DNA from 2 places in the Streptomyces sp. NPDC029956 genome. Region 2 is predicted to be linked to the other one. Evidence: predicted binding sites of a transcription regulator. Region 2 holds the regulator's gene; the other holds the start of a gene.
What was found. Region 2 encodes HspR, which represses chaperone genes until heat shock. Its sites were predicted from a motif close to TTGAGNNNNNNNNNCTCAA; they were not measured.
Positions count from the first base shown of each region.

Region 1: the regulator HspR is predicted to act here: its motif matches at 2,015-2,033, upstream of lon (endopeptidase La).

Region 1 is NZ_JBVHZJ010000011.1:144,330-151,267, reverse strand. Features, by position in the region: gene ACZ4XX_RS11905 (RNA polymerase sigma factor) at 1-503, opposite strand, end outside; gene ACZ4XX_RS11900 (hypothetical protein) at 562-1,146, opposite strand; gene ACZ4XX_RS11895 (GNAT family N-acetyltransferase) at 1,230-1,925, opposite strand; gene lon (endopeptidase La) at 2,056-4,485, shown strand; gene ACZ4XX_RS11885 (DUF4240 domain-containing protein) at 4,697-5,308, shown strand; gene ACZ4XX_RS11880 (lytic polysaccharide monooxygenase auxiliary activity family 9 protein) at 5,420-6,304, opposite strand; gene ACZ4XX_RS11875 (lysozyme) at 6,496-6,938, opposite strand, start outside.
Region 2 is NZ_JBVHZJ010000003.1:42,870-49,807, forward strand. Features, by position in the region: gene dnaK (molecular chaperone DnaK) at 1-93, shown strand, start outside; gene grpE (nucleotide exchange factor GrpE) at 93-740, shown strand; gene dnaJ (molecular chaperone DnaJ) at 798-1,979, shown strand; gene ACZ4XX_RS02690 (heat shock protein transcriptional repressor HspR) at 1,984-2,427, shown strand; gene ACZ4XX_RS02695 (hypothetical protein) at 2,527-3,000, opposite strand; gene ACZ4XX_RS02700 (hypothetical protein) at 3,045-4,049, opposite strand; gene ACZ4XX_RS02705 (hypothetical protein) at 4,157-4,420, shown strand; gene ACZ4XX_RS02710 (Rieske (2Fe-2S) protein) at 4,417-4,737, shown strand; gene ACZ4XX_RS02715 (pyridoxamine 5'-phosphate oxidase family protein) at 4,906-5,310, opposite strand; gene clpB (ATP-dependent chaperone ClpB) at 5,433-6,938, shown strand, end outside.

The sequences.
Region 1 (6,938 bases), on a different contig from region 2:
CGGGTCGTCAGGCCGTCGACGACGGTCGCCCGCAGGACCTCGGCGAGTTCGGGCGAGATCCGGTCGAGGGCCGCGCCCACCTCCCCGTACTCCAGTCCGGCGAGCACCCGGTCCTCGGCGGAGGACGCGGTGGTGGACGGCCCCGTGGGTGCGGCGGCGTGTTCGACCGCCCGTTCCACGGCGCGTTCCGCGCGGGCCCCGGCCCGCTGCGCGTCCACCAGACGCCGGGCCGCGATCACCCAGATCCAGCCGCCGGCCTCGCCCCGGCCCCGGTGGCCGCCGGCCGAGCGCCACACCGTGACGAAGGTGTCCTGGAGGACCTCCCGCACGGTCTCCTCGTCCGGGCAGCGCCGGGCGAGACGCGCGTGCAGCCAGCCCGCGTGCCGGTCGTACAGCACGGCGAGCGCCTCGGAGTCCCCCCGGGCGACCGCGCGCAGCAGCGCCGAGTCGTCGTCCTCGTCGCCCCCGGAAGGGCCTCCCCCTGCGGGGCGCAACAGTCTCACGCCTTCTCTATCGCGCGCGTGCCCCGGTTCGGTTCTCCAGGCGGGTGCCGGTGCGGGCTCAGGGGTTCGTCGGCGGGCCGCCCTCCGGGAGGGCGGCGAAGACCCGCTGGAGCGCCGCCGGGCGCTCGCCGTCGCCCGAGACGACGAGACGGTGGCGGTACGTCACGTAGTACTGGAAGCCGTCGAAGACCGGGCCGCCCGTAGGCCGCTCCGGGACCCGGGCGTACGCGGGGTCCTCCAGGGCGGCCCGGAGCTCGGCGGCCTCGGCGGGGGTCTGCCGGCCGGTGCGGGGCGCCTTGGTGCCGGAGCGGCTGGTCCAGGAGCCGTCGTAGTGGACGACGAGCGTGTTGCGGACACCGGCGAGGCCGCCGTTGACGACGACCTCGACGAGGACCTCGGCCGGGTGGGGGTCCCCCGGGGAGGTCCCCGGGGTCGCGGGCGGCGACGAGGTGCCGGGGGCGGTCGTGGCGTCCGGGGGTGTCGTGGTCGTCGCCGTGGCGCCCGGCTCGGCCGGTCCGCTCGTCCTCGACGGCGGCCCGCCCGGGGCGGGCGGTGTCTCCGGCCCGCAGCCGCTCGTACCGCCGACCAGGACCCCGACCAGAAGCAGGGTCCCGCACCACGTGCCGCGTACGCCTCTCACCATGGACCGAGCATGCCGGGTGACGGGCGCCGCGCGCAGCCGGATGGTCAGGTCCGGCCCCGGACCGTCGGCCGTTCCCCGCCCCGTCAGCCGCTCCCCGTCCCCGTCACCGCGTCGCCCCCGGTCCTGCCGTCGCCCCCGGCCCCGCCGCCGTCCCGGACGATGCCGGTCAGCGGCCCCCGGTAGCGCCAGTCGAGGGAGTCGTACAGCGCGAGGCCGTCCGTGGTCGCGGCGAGCACCCCGGTCTCGGCGCCGGCCTGGGCGGCGGCCGCCTCCAGGGTGCGCATGACGTTGGCGCCGAGACCGCGCCGCCGGTGCGCGGGGTCCGTCTCGATCTGGTCGGCGACGGCCGTGGAACCGGTCGGGGCGATCTGGCCGCGGGCGGCGAGGGTGCCGTCGGGCGCCAGGACGCGGACCCGGATGACACCGTCCCGGACCTCGGTGGTCCGCGCGTATCCCTCGGGCGGTGCGGGCCGGGCGCCGGGGTCCAGCGGCTTGACCATCATGAAGCCCGGGTCGTCGGGGACCGTCCATCCCTCCGTGATCCACGCGCGCGCGTCCGCGGGCCCCGCCATGATCTTGAGCCAGCTGTACGGGGCGGTGAGCCGGGCGCAGAGTGCGCCGACCGTGGCCGCGTCGGGGGCGGGCAGCACATGCCGTACGACGTGCCGGGGCAGCCCCACGTCGATCCGGTGGCCCCAGGGCTCGTCGACGGCTGCCGGGGTGCCCCGCGAGACGGTCCAGCCCGTCACCCAGGCCGATGTAAGAGCTGCTATATCCATCCAGGCATTACATCGGTCGTAAGTGGGCCGTGCGAGGGTGATCGCTCAGAGCGAACGGACGTCCGGGAACATTCATGGGCTCACATGCATTGAGTCGGCATAGCTCAACTTGACTGCCGAAGGGGAGATCATGGCTTCCGACTCCAAGCCGTCCGTGCCGCTCACTCTGCCCGTGCTGCCGCTTGACGACGAGGTCGTGCTGCCGGGAATGGTGGTGCCGCTCGACCTGTCCGACAACGACGTACGCGCCGCGGTGGAGGCCGCCCAGGCCGCCGCGCGGCCCGGCGCCGGCAAGCCGCGGGTGCTGCTCGTGCCCCGCGTCGACGGGACCTACGCCGGAACCGGCGTGCTGGGCACCGTCGAGCAGGTCGGACGACTGTCCGACGGCGACCCCGGCGCCCTGATCCGCGGCCTCGGCCGCGTGCGCATCGGCGCCGGTACGACCGGACCCGGCGCCGCCCTCTGGGTCGAGGGCAGCACCGTCGAGGAGGCCCTGCCCGAACCGCTGCCCGGTCAGGTCACCGACCTGATCAAGGAGTACAAGGCGCTCGCCACCAGCTGGCTCAAGAAGCGCGGTGCCTGGCAGGTCGTCGACCGCGTCCAGCAGATCGACGGCGTCGGCGCCCTCGCCGACAACTCCGGATACTCGCCCTTCCTCACCGTCGAGCAGAAGGTCGCGCTCCTGGAGACCGCCGACCCGGTCGCCCGCCTCAAGCTCGCCACCGCCCAGCTCCGCGAGCACCTCGCCGAGCAGGACGTCGCCGAGACCATCGCGAAGGACGTCCAGGAGGGTGTCGACAAGCAGCAGCGCGAGTTCCTGCTCCGCCGCCAGCTCGAAGCCGTCCGCAAGGAGCTCCGCGACCTCAACGGCGAGTCCGAGGACGCCGGAGACGAGTCCGACGACTACCGCGCCCGCGTGGAGGCCGCCGACCTGCCCGAGAAGGTCCGCGAGGCCGCCCTCAAGGAGGTCGAGAAGCTGGAGCGGTCCAGCGACCAGTCCCCCGAGGGCTCCTGGATCCGCACCTGGCTGGACACCGTCCTGGAACTCCCGTGGAACGTGCGATCCGATGACGGCGCGGCCGCGTACGACATCCGCGGCGCCCGCGCCGTCCTCGACGCCGAGCACGCGGGCCTGGACGACGTGAAGGAGCGGATCACCGAGTACCTCGCGGTGCGCAAGCGCCGTGCCGAGCGCGGCCTCGGCGTGGTCGGCGGCCGCCGCGGCGGTGCCGTACTCGCCCTCGTCGGCCCGCCCGGCGTCGGCAAGACCTCGCTCGGCGAGTCGGTCGCGCACGCGATGGGCCGCGAGTTCGTCCGGGTCGCCCTCGGCGGCGTCCGTGACGAGGCGGAGATCCGCGGTCACCGCAGGACCTACGTCGGCGCCCTGCCGGGCCGGATCGTGCGGGCCGTCAAGGAGGCCGGGTCCATGAACCCGGTGATCCTGCTCGACGAGATCGACAAGGTCGGCTCCGACTTCCGCGGCGATCCCGCGGCGGCCCTCCTCGAAGTGCTCGACCCGGCGCAGAACCACACCTTCCGCGACCACTACCTGGAGGTCGAACTCGACCTCTCGGACGTCGTCTTCCTGGCCACGGCCAACGTCCTCGAAGCCATCCCGGAGGCCCTGCTCGACCGCATGGAGCTGGTCAGGCTCGACGGCTACACCGAGGACGAGAAGGTCGTCATCGCCCGCGACCACCTGCTGCCCCGACAGCTGGAGCGCGCGGGCCTCGAGCCCGGCGAGGTCGTCCTGGAAGACGCGAGCCTGCGCAGGCTGGCCGGCGAGTACACCCGCGAGGCGGGCGTACGCACCCTGGAGCGGGCGATCTCCCGGCTGCTCCGCAAGATCGCTGCCCAGCACGAACTGGGCGACCGGGAACTGCCGTTCAACGTCGGTCCCGACGACCTGCGCGAGCTCATCGGGCGACCGCACCACGTGCCCGAGTCGGCCCAGGACCCGGCGGAGCGCCGGACCGCCGTGCCGGGTGTCGCCACCGGGCTCGCCGTGACCGGCGCGGGCGGTGACGTCCTCTTCGTCGAGGCGTCCCTGGCCGATCCGGAGACCGGCGCCGCCGGGCTGACCCTCACCGGTCAGCTGGGCGACGTGATGAAGGAGTCGGCGCAGATCGCGCTCTCCTTCCTCCGCTCGCACGGCGCGGAACTGGAACTGCCCGTCACCGGACTGAAGGACCGCGGCGTGCACATCCACTTCCCGGCGGGCGCGGTCCCCAAGGACGGCCCGAGCGCGGGCGTCACCATGACGACCGCCCTCGCCTCCCTGCTCAGCGGACGGCTCGTCCGTACGGACGTGGCCATGACCGGCGAGGTCTCCCTCACCGGCCGGGTCCTCCCGATCGGCGGCGTGAAGCAGAAGCTCCTCGCCGCGCACCGGGCGGGCATCACCACGGTCGTGATCCCCAAGCGGAACGAGGCCGACCTGGACGACGTCCCGGCCGAGGTCCTGGAGAAGCTGGAGGTCCACCCGGTGACGGACGTCCGCCAGGTCCTGGAGATCGCCCTGGCGCCGGCGGCGGTGCCGGTGGGAGTGGCGGCGGCGTAACTCCCGCACGGGCCCGCACGGAGCCCGCACGGAGCCCGTGCGGGGCGCGTGCGGGGCGCGTACGACGTCCGTACGACGGTGAGACGGAGCGGGGTGTCCTCGACGGGCACCCCGCTCCGTCGTGCCCCGCGCGTTCGCGCAGGTGACGCGTGCGTCCACCCACAGGTAAATCGTGACCTGGATGTCAGCCGGGGGTGTCATGCTCGTACGCATGAACGAAGACGCCTTCTGGGCTCTCATCGACGAGTTGAGCCGCCACACCGGAGACCTGGATGAGCGGTCGGAGTGGCTGCGCGCGGAGCTGCTCCGGCGCCCGGCCGCCGAGAGCGTGGAGTTCCAGGTGCGCCTCGAGGACGCCTGCGCTGTCGCGGGCACGCACGCGTTGTGGCGGGCGGCGAACCGGATCGAGAGCGGAGCATGCACCGACGACGGCTTCGACTACTTCACCCTCTGGCTGGTCGGGCAGGGGCGGAAGGTGTACGACTCGGTCGTCGCCGACCCGGACGCGCTGGCCGACGTACCGGAGATCCGGGCCCTGGTGGGCCGGCACCGCGGCGAGTGGGACGACGACGAGTGGCCGGAGTGGGAGTGGCTGGACTACGTCGCGCAGGACGCGTACGACGAGCTGACCGGTCAGGAGGACGACTGCGGCGAGGAGTTCCACGACGCCGTGGACGAACGGGCCGATGAGCTCGCGGACGAGCTTCCGGGTGACATCGAGGGGGAGTGGGAAGAGGGCGGCGAGGCCCGGAGGTCTCGCCCGGAGGGGGTGGCGATCCCCCGGCTCACCGCCCTCTTCCCCCTCGGTACGTCCGGCCCCTAGGTCCCTCGGGACGAGTCCCTGGAGCCGGACGGTCCGGGACGGCTCCCAGGCCTGTCGTCGAACTCCCGTCGTCGCCCGGAGTCGGGCCGGGCGGGGGTTCGACGACAGGGCCTAGGAGGCCGAGGAGTTCCGGCGGCGGCCCAGGAGCAGGCTGCCCGCGCCGAAGACGGCGAGGGCGCCCGCGCCCGCGAGGGCCATGGGCAGCGGCGAGGTGGGGGTCTCGGCCGTCTCGGCGGAGAGGGCCGGGGCCTGCTCGTCGCCGCCGTGGCCCGCGTGGCTCACGGTGGAGAGCGACGCGCCCGCCGCGATCTTCGCCTCGCTCGGAGCCTGGGCCTTCGCCGCGGTCGGCTGGGCGGCCGCACCGCCGAAGGTGACGTCCGAGCAGCTGTAGAAGGCCTCGGGGCTGTCGTTGCGCTGCCACACCTTGTAGACGATGTGGCGGCCGGTGCGGGCGGGGAGGTTGCCCGTGAAGTTGTAGTAGCCGTCGGTGGCCGTGCGGCTGGTGTTGTGGACGGCGACGGGGGTCGCGTCCAGGTCCGACCACTTCAGCGGCTGCGTGGGGTCGAAGCCCTGCTTGGTGATGTAGACGGTCATGGTCCCGGAGTGGGCGGCCGTCACCCGGACCTTGAAGTCGAAGCTGCCCGCCGCGACCGCCGTCGCCGGCCAGTCGGTGCGCGCCCAGTCGAGCGCCCGGTACTTCTCGCGGTTCGCCGAGCAGAGCTTGCCGTCCGGGATGAGGGCCTGGTGCTGCCCGGCGGCGTTGGCGATGTTGACCTCGTTCCAGTCGTAGAGCGGCTGGGTGCCGGAGTCGGCGACGAGGTCCTTGCACACCTGCGACTTGGGGGTCTCGGGGCCCTCCGCGTAACAGGCGGCGACGCGGCTCACGGGGTTGAAGACGGCTCCGTGGGCGCTGGCGGTGGTGGGGGTGAGGGTGACGAGTGCTGCGGCGGCGGACAGGGCGGCGACACCGGCGGCGGTGCGGCGGTTGGACTGCATGCGGGGGCTCTCTCTCGTGCGTGGGGGAGGACGGACGAGCAACGCGCGCTGAGCACACGGAAGTTGAATCCCGGGCGATCGCCGTAGAGCCTCGCATTGGTCCATACCAATAGGCAAGGGGGGAGGCCGGAAAAGCCGGAACGGCCCCCGGGGTGCCGCACACCCGGAGGCCGCCGTACGTGCGGGGACCGTCAGCCGTTGGCGAGCGCCTGCACCCGCGAGAGGTCGCCGTTGAAGTGGTTGTGGTCGCCGACCGTCGGGCCGGAGGAGGTGTACTGCCACATCGTGTAGTACTGCCAGCCGGCCGGGAGTTCGCCCACCGACGCGGCGTACCGCGCGATCCACAGCGGGTTGGTCGCGGCGAAGGCGGAGGAGTTGCCGGTGCACTGCGTCCACCAGCTGGTCGCCGTGTAGATGACGGCGTCCCGGCCGGTCCTGGCCTTGTACCGGTTCACGAAGTCGCGGATCCAGGCCACCATCCCGGCCTGGGTCTTGCCGTAGCAGGTCGCGCCGTACGGGTTCCACTCGATGTCGAGCACGCCCGGCAGGGTCCTGCCGTCCTTCGACCAGCCGCCGCCGTTGTTGACGAAGTAGTCGGCCTGGGCCGCGCCCGTCGTCGTGTCGGGGGTCGCGA
Region 2 (6,938 bases):
GGCGATGCAGGTGGCCAGCAGGCCCAGGCCGACGACGACGTCGTCGACGCCGAGATCGTGGACGAGGACAAGCCGAAGGGCGGCGCTGCCTGATGTCGGAGGAGACCCCGGGCTTCGAGGAGAAGCCCGAAGTCCCCGCCGACGGCACGCCCGAGGAGCCCGAGACCGCCGCTGCCTCCGCCGACAAGGCGGAGGGGGCGGCCCCGGCCGGGGACGCAACTGACGTAGCTCTGCTGGCGCAGCTGGACCAGGCACGCAAGGCGCTCGAGGAGCGCACCGCGGACCTCCAGCGGCTCCAGGCCGAGTACCAGAACTACCGCCGCCGCGTGGAGCGGGACCGGGTCACGGTCAAGGAGATCGCCGTCGCGGGCCTCCTGAGCGACCTGCTCCCGGTGCTCGACGACGTCGGCCGGGCCCGGGACCACGGCGAGCTCGTGGGCGGGTTCAAGTCGGTGGCCGAATCGCTGGAGACCGTCGTCGCGAAGATGGGTCTGCAGCAGTTCGGCAAGGAGGGCGAGCCCTTCGACCCGACGATCCACGAGGCCCTGATGCACTCGTACGCGCCGGACGTCACCGAGACGACGTGCGTGGCGATCCTGCAGCCGGGGTACCGGATCGGCGAGCGGACCATCCGGCCCGCCCGCGTGGCCGTCGCCGAGCCCCAGCCGGGCGCGGCACCGGCCAAGGACGATGCCAAGTCGTCCACTGACGAGGAGAGCGGTGCCCCCGAAGAGGGGTAGCGCGACCGACCGCACAGCGGTGACACACCCCGGAGCAGTCCGGAAGGAGGGACGTCGATGAGCACGAAGGACTTCGTCGAGAAGGACTACTACAAGGTTCTCGGCGTCCCCAAGGACGCCACCGAGGCCGAGATCAAGAAGGCGTACCGGAAGCTCGCCCGCGAGAACCACCCGGACGCCAACAAGAACGACGCCAAGGCCGAGGAGCGCTTCAAGGAGATCTCCGAGGCGAACGACATCCTCGGCGACCCCAAGAAGCGCAAGGAGTACGACGAGGCCCGCGCCCTCTTCGGGAACGGCGGCTTCCGGTCACCCGGAGGCCCCGGCGGCGGCTCGTTCAACTTCGACCTGGGTGACCTCTTCGGAGGCACCCAGGGCGGCGCGGGCGGCGGCTTCGGCGGTGGCGGCGGCGGCATCGGGGACGTCTTCGGCGGCCTGTTCAACCGCGGCGCCGGCGGGGGCCCCCGTACCCAGCCGCGACGCGGTCAGGACATCGAGTCCGAGGTGACGCTCAGCTTCACCGAGGCCATCGAGGGCGCGACCGTACCGCTGCGGATGTCCAGCCAGCAGCCGTGCACGGCGTGTTCGGGCACCGGCGACAAGAACGGCACCCCCAGGGTGTGCCCGACCTGCGTCGGCACCGGACAGGTCTCGCGCGGCAGCGGCGGCGGTTTCTCGCTCACCGACCCGTGCGTGGACTGCAAGGGCCGCGGCCTCATCGCCGAGAACCCCTGCGAGATCTGCAAGGGCAGCGGGCGGGCGAAGTCCTCCCGCACCATGCAGGTCCGCATCCCGGCGGGTGTCTCGGACAACCAGAGGATCCGGCTGCGCGGCAAGGGAGCACCGGGGGAGCGCGGCGGGCAGAACGGCGACCTGTACGTCGTGGTGCACGTCGACACCCACCCGGTCTTCGGTCGCAAGGACGACAACCTCACCGTCACCGTGCCGGTCTCCTTCACGGAGGCGGCGCTCGGCGGCGAGATCAAGGTGCCGACCCTCGGCGGCCCCGCGGTCACCCTCAAGCTGCCCGCGGGCACTCCGAACGGCCGGACCATGCGCGCCCGGGGCAAGGGCGCGGTCCGCAAGGACGGCACGCGCGGCGACCTGCTCGTGACGGTCGAGGTCGCGGTGCCGAAGGAGCTGGACGACAAGGCACGTGACGCCCTGGAGACCTACCGCGAGGCGACCGCCTCCGAGGACCCTCGGGCGGAGCTGTTCCAGGCCGCGAAGGGAGCGTGACCCGGTGGACGGACGCCGACGCAATCCGTACGAACTGACCGACGAGTCGCCGGTGTACGTCATCTCGGTGGCGGCCCAGCTCTCCGGTCTGCATCCGCAGACCCTGCGTCAGTACGACCGTCTCGGTCTGGTCTCCCCGGACCGTACGGCGGGTCGTGGCCGGCGCTACTCCGCCCGTGACATCGAGCTGCTCCGTCAGGTGCAGCAGTTGTCGCAGGACGAGGGCATCAACCTGGCCGGGATCAAGCGCATCATCGAGCTGGAGAACCAGGTCGCGGCGCTGCAGAGCCGGATCGCGGAGCTGTCGGCCGCCGTCGACGGCGCGGCGGCGGCGATGCGGCAGCGCGAGGCCCAGGTGCACGCCTCGTACCGGCGCGATCTGGTGCCGTACCAGGACGTGCAGCAGGCGAGTGCGCTGGTGGTCTGGCGTCCCAAGCGCGGCGAGTAGTCCCCGACCGCGCGGTGAGCGGTTCCTGAACGCGTGAAGCCCCTTCCACGGCTGTGGAAGGGGCTTCACGCGCGTACGGGGCCGCGGGCCTGCGGGCGGCTACGGGGTGAGCTCCGCCACGATGTCGCCGAGCGTCTCCCACCAGGGCGCGGCGCCCGTGCCGAACGCGGCGGCGAGGGCGGTGCCGACGGCGTGGTCGAGCGGGGTGAGGGCGGCGGCCGGGTTCCAGTCGGCGTCGACCCTGCCGTCGCCGGAGGACTCCAGGGTGCCGAGCGACTTCCCGTTCCGGGTGAGCCGGCTGTCCACGTACGAGCAGGGGACGAGCCGGTAGCGGACGCCGTCGACGCGGACGTCGACCCGGTAGGAGCGCCGCAGCAGTCGTGCGCGGGCCGGCCTGATGACGGCGGGTTCCCCGCCCACCGCCAGCGCGAGCAGGTCGGGCTTGCGGGTGCCTATCGGCGTGTGGGTGTCGGGGCGGGTCCCGGGGGCCCGTACGAGCTCCACGGTGGGCAGGTCGTGCCCGGAGACGCGGAGGGTCCCGGCGGGCCCGTCGAGGTCGATCTGTACGTACACGGTGGTGAGTTGTCCCGTTCGACGCTGGTCGGGTGTCTGGGTGGTCAGTTGTCTCCCTCGAGGATGCCCGACTGCGCGATCAGGTAGCCGAGCTGGGCCCGGCTGCCGCTGCCGAGGGCGGCGGCGAGTTTGGCGATGTGGGCGCGGCAGGTGCGCACGTTCATGCCGAGGCGGCGGGCGATGGCCTCGTCGACGTGGCCCTCGACGAGGAGTTTGGCGATGGAGCGCTGGACGCCGCCTATGCCGTCCACGGAGGGGCTGTACGGGATCTCGTCCTCCCACGGCACGCCGTGCAGCCAGAACTGGTCGAAGACACCGACGAGGTACTGGACGAGGCCCTCGTGGCGGAGTTCGAGGGCGACCTGGCGGTCGCTGCGCGCGGGCACGAAGGCGACCTTGCGGTCGACGATGATCAGCCGGTCGACGATCTCCTCGAGGGTGCGCAGTTCGAGTCCGTACGGCGCGACGCGTTCGACGTAGGCCAGCGTGGCGGGATGGTGCCGTGCCGTGTGCTGGTAGAGCGTCCGCATCCGGACACCGCGGTCGAGGAGCGGTTCCATGCGGCGCAGGGCGGCTTCGAGGGTCTCGGGGCGGCGGCCGCTGCCGGGCTGGATGGTGAGGAGTTCCTCGGTGCACTCGTTGATGGCGCGGTCGAGGGCGGCGTTGATGACGCTGAGGCCTTCGAGGACCGTGATGGCCTGGGCGCCGGACGGATCCTGGGTGTGGATCGCCATGAACGGCTCGAAAGCGTCCGCGAGGGCTATCGCGTGCTGCCGCCGGACCTGTATCTCCTGCTCGATGGGGTGCACGAGCTGGTTCAGGGCGATCGACGGCGGCACGGGGCGCAGGCACTGGCTGTCGTCCGGGTCCGGGTGCAGGAGGGAGAGTTCCCTCAGGCAGGGGGCGGCTTCGGCGTCTGCGCGGGCTATGCGGCCGGTGCGGAGCGCACTCGCATAGAGCTCCTTGCCCACGTCGCATAGTTCACCGTGACTGTGCTTATGACCGGACTCGTCGCATTCTCGCCTCATTTGCACCCCCCTCAGGGTCATGAATTACAGGAACATGATGCCCGGGTTGGCTGGTGGAAAGGGTCGGGAGTGAGCCATCGTCTTACTCGCGGGGGGGAGGTAGTGATCAAAAGAGGTGGAGATCGGCCATGACCAGGATGGTTCGTGCACTTAGCGCCATAGCCGTTGCGGCGGCTGCTCTCGGCGCACTCGCCGTCGGCGAGCCCTCGTGGGAGAGCACCCCGGCGCATTCCGTGGCAGGACCGGACGAGCCCTCGTGGGAGAGCAACCCGGCGCACGACGTGTGGGCGGGACCCGGCGAACCCTCGTGGGAGAGCTCTCCCCGGGACGCCGTGCTCGCCGCTCCCAGCGAGCCGTCCTGGGAGATCGATTCCAGGGGCGCCGGGGCGTGACCGTGCCGCCGGACGACCCCAGGTTCCGCCGGGAGATGGCTTCGGCCTACCGGTCCGGGTGGCACTTCGTCGACCTCGCCACGGCAATCCCCCACCGTGGCGACGCGCTGAAGATCACCCTCTTCGGAGAGCCGATCGTGGTGGCACGGGAGCAGGACGAGGATGTCCGCGCCTACCGCTGCCTCCGCCGTCCCCGCGGCGCACCACAGCCCATCCGCTGTGCCATCCGGTACGGCATGATCTTCGTCAACCTCGACCAGCGGGACCACCAGCTGATCGAGCCCGAGACCATCACCGCCACCCCCCGCAGTGCCTGAGCGATTCCCCCGTCGTTGTAGATCGCTCCGGCACTTCCCCCACACAGCGGCGCCATCGCGGACCTGAAACGCGATGGCGCCGCTGTGCTGCCCGGATGCCCTCGTACGGGGACATCCGGCTGTTTCCGTACGGGGCCGTCCGGTGCGTTCCGTACGGGGCCGAGTCCCTCAGGCGCGTCCCATCGCCCGCGTCAGGGCGATCTCGATGACGACACGGTCCGGGTTCTCCGCCGGCGTGCGCCCGTAGCGCTCCGCGTAGCGCCCCACCGCGTCCGCGACCACCTCCGCCTCCGTACGGATGTGCGCGACGCCCTCCAGGGTGGCCCAGCGGCCCTTGTCGACCTGGCAGACCGCCACCCGCGCGCCGTCCGCGCCCGCCGCCAGGACGTTGGCGACCTTCCGGCTGTGCTTGTTGGTGATGACCCGGGCGTATCCGCCCTCGGGGTCGTAGGTGACGCCCACCGCCACGACGTGCGGAGTGCCGTCCGGGCGCGGGGTGGTCAGGGTGCACATGTGGTACTCGCGCCAGAAGCCGAGGTACGAGTCGGAGGGGTTCTTCGGGTCGGTCGCCATGCACGGAAACTACCCGGGGCGGAGCTCCCTTCGACACCTTGAGCGCAATCGACTCAACTTTGTGTACTCTGGATGAGTCATAAAGGGAGAGGACCCGAAGCAACCCAGGAGGAGCACCGCACGTGGACGCCGAACTGACCAACCGGAGCCGGGACGCCATCAACGCGGCGAGCAGCCGCGCCGTGTCCGAGGGGCACGCCGACCTGACCCCGGCGCACCTTCTGCTCGCGCTGCTCACCGGTCAGGACAACGAGAACATCACCGACCTGTTCGCCGCCGTCGAGGCCGACCAGGCGTTCGTGCGCACCGGCGCGGAGCGGCTGCTCGCCGCCCTGCCGAGCGTCACCGGCTCCACGGTCGCGCCCCCGCAGCCCACCCGCGACTTCCTCGCGGTCATCGCCGACGCCGACCGTCGGGCGAAGGAGCTCGGTGACGACTTCCTGTCCACCGAGCACCTCCTCATCGGGATCGCGGCCAAGGGCGGCCCGGCCGGTGAGATCCTCGACGGGCAGGGCGCGAGCGCATCGAAGCTGCTCGACGCCTTCGAGAAGAGCAGGGGAGGACGCCGGGTGACCACACCCGACCCGGAGGGGCAGTACAAGGCGCTGGAGAAGTTCGGTACGGACTTCACGGCCGCCGCGCGCGAGGGCAAGCTGGACCCGGTCATCGGCCGCGACCACGAGATCCGCCGCGTCGTGCAGGTGCTGTCCCGCCGCACCAAGAACAACCCGGTCCTCATCGGTGAGCCCGGCGTCGGCAAGACCGCCGTCGTCGAGGGCCTCGCCCAGCGGATCGTGAAGGGCGACGTACCCGAGTCGCTCAAGAACAAGCGGCTGGTCTCGCTCGACCTCGGTGCGATGGTCGCCGGAGCCAAGTACCGCGGCGAGTTCGAGGAGCGCCTGAAGACCGTCCTCGCCGAGATCAAGGCGAGCGACGGCCAGATCATCACCTTCATCGACGAGCTGCACACGGTCGTCGGCGCAGGCGCCGGCGGCGACTCCTCCATGGACGCGGGCAACATGCTCAAGCCCATGCTGGCCCGCGGCGAGCTGCGGATGGTCGGCGCGACCACCCTCGACGAGTACCGCGAGCGGATCGAGAAGGACCCCGCCCTGGAGCGCCGTTTCCAGCAGGTCCTGGTCGCCGAGCCCACGGTCGAGGACACCATCGCGATCCTCCGCGGGCTCAAGGGCCGGTACGAGGCCCACCACAAGGTGCAGATCAACGACTCCGCGCTGGTGGCCGCCGCGACCCTCTCCGACCGGTACATCACCTCCCGCTTCCTCCCCGACAAGGCCATCGACCTCGTCGACGAGGCCGCCTCCCGGCTCCGGATGGAGATCGACTCCTCGCCCGTCGAGATCGACGAGCTGCAGCGCTCCGTGGACCGGCTCCGCATGGAGGAGCTGGCCCTCAAGAACGAGACGGACGCGGCGAGCAAGCAGCGCCTGGAGAAGCTGCGGCGCGACCTCGCCGACCGCGAGGAGGAGCTGCGCGGCCTGACCGCCCGCTGGGAGAAGGAGAAGCAGTCCCTCAACCGGGTCGGCGAGCTGAAGGAACGCCTCGACGAGACCCGCGGCCGCGCCGAGCGCGCCCAGCGCGACGGCGACTTCGACACCGCGTCCAAG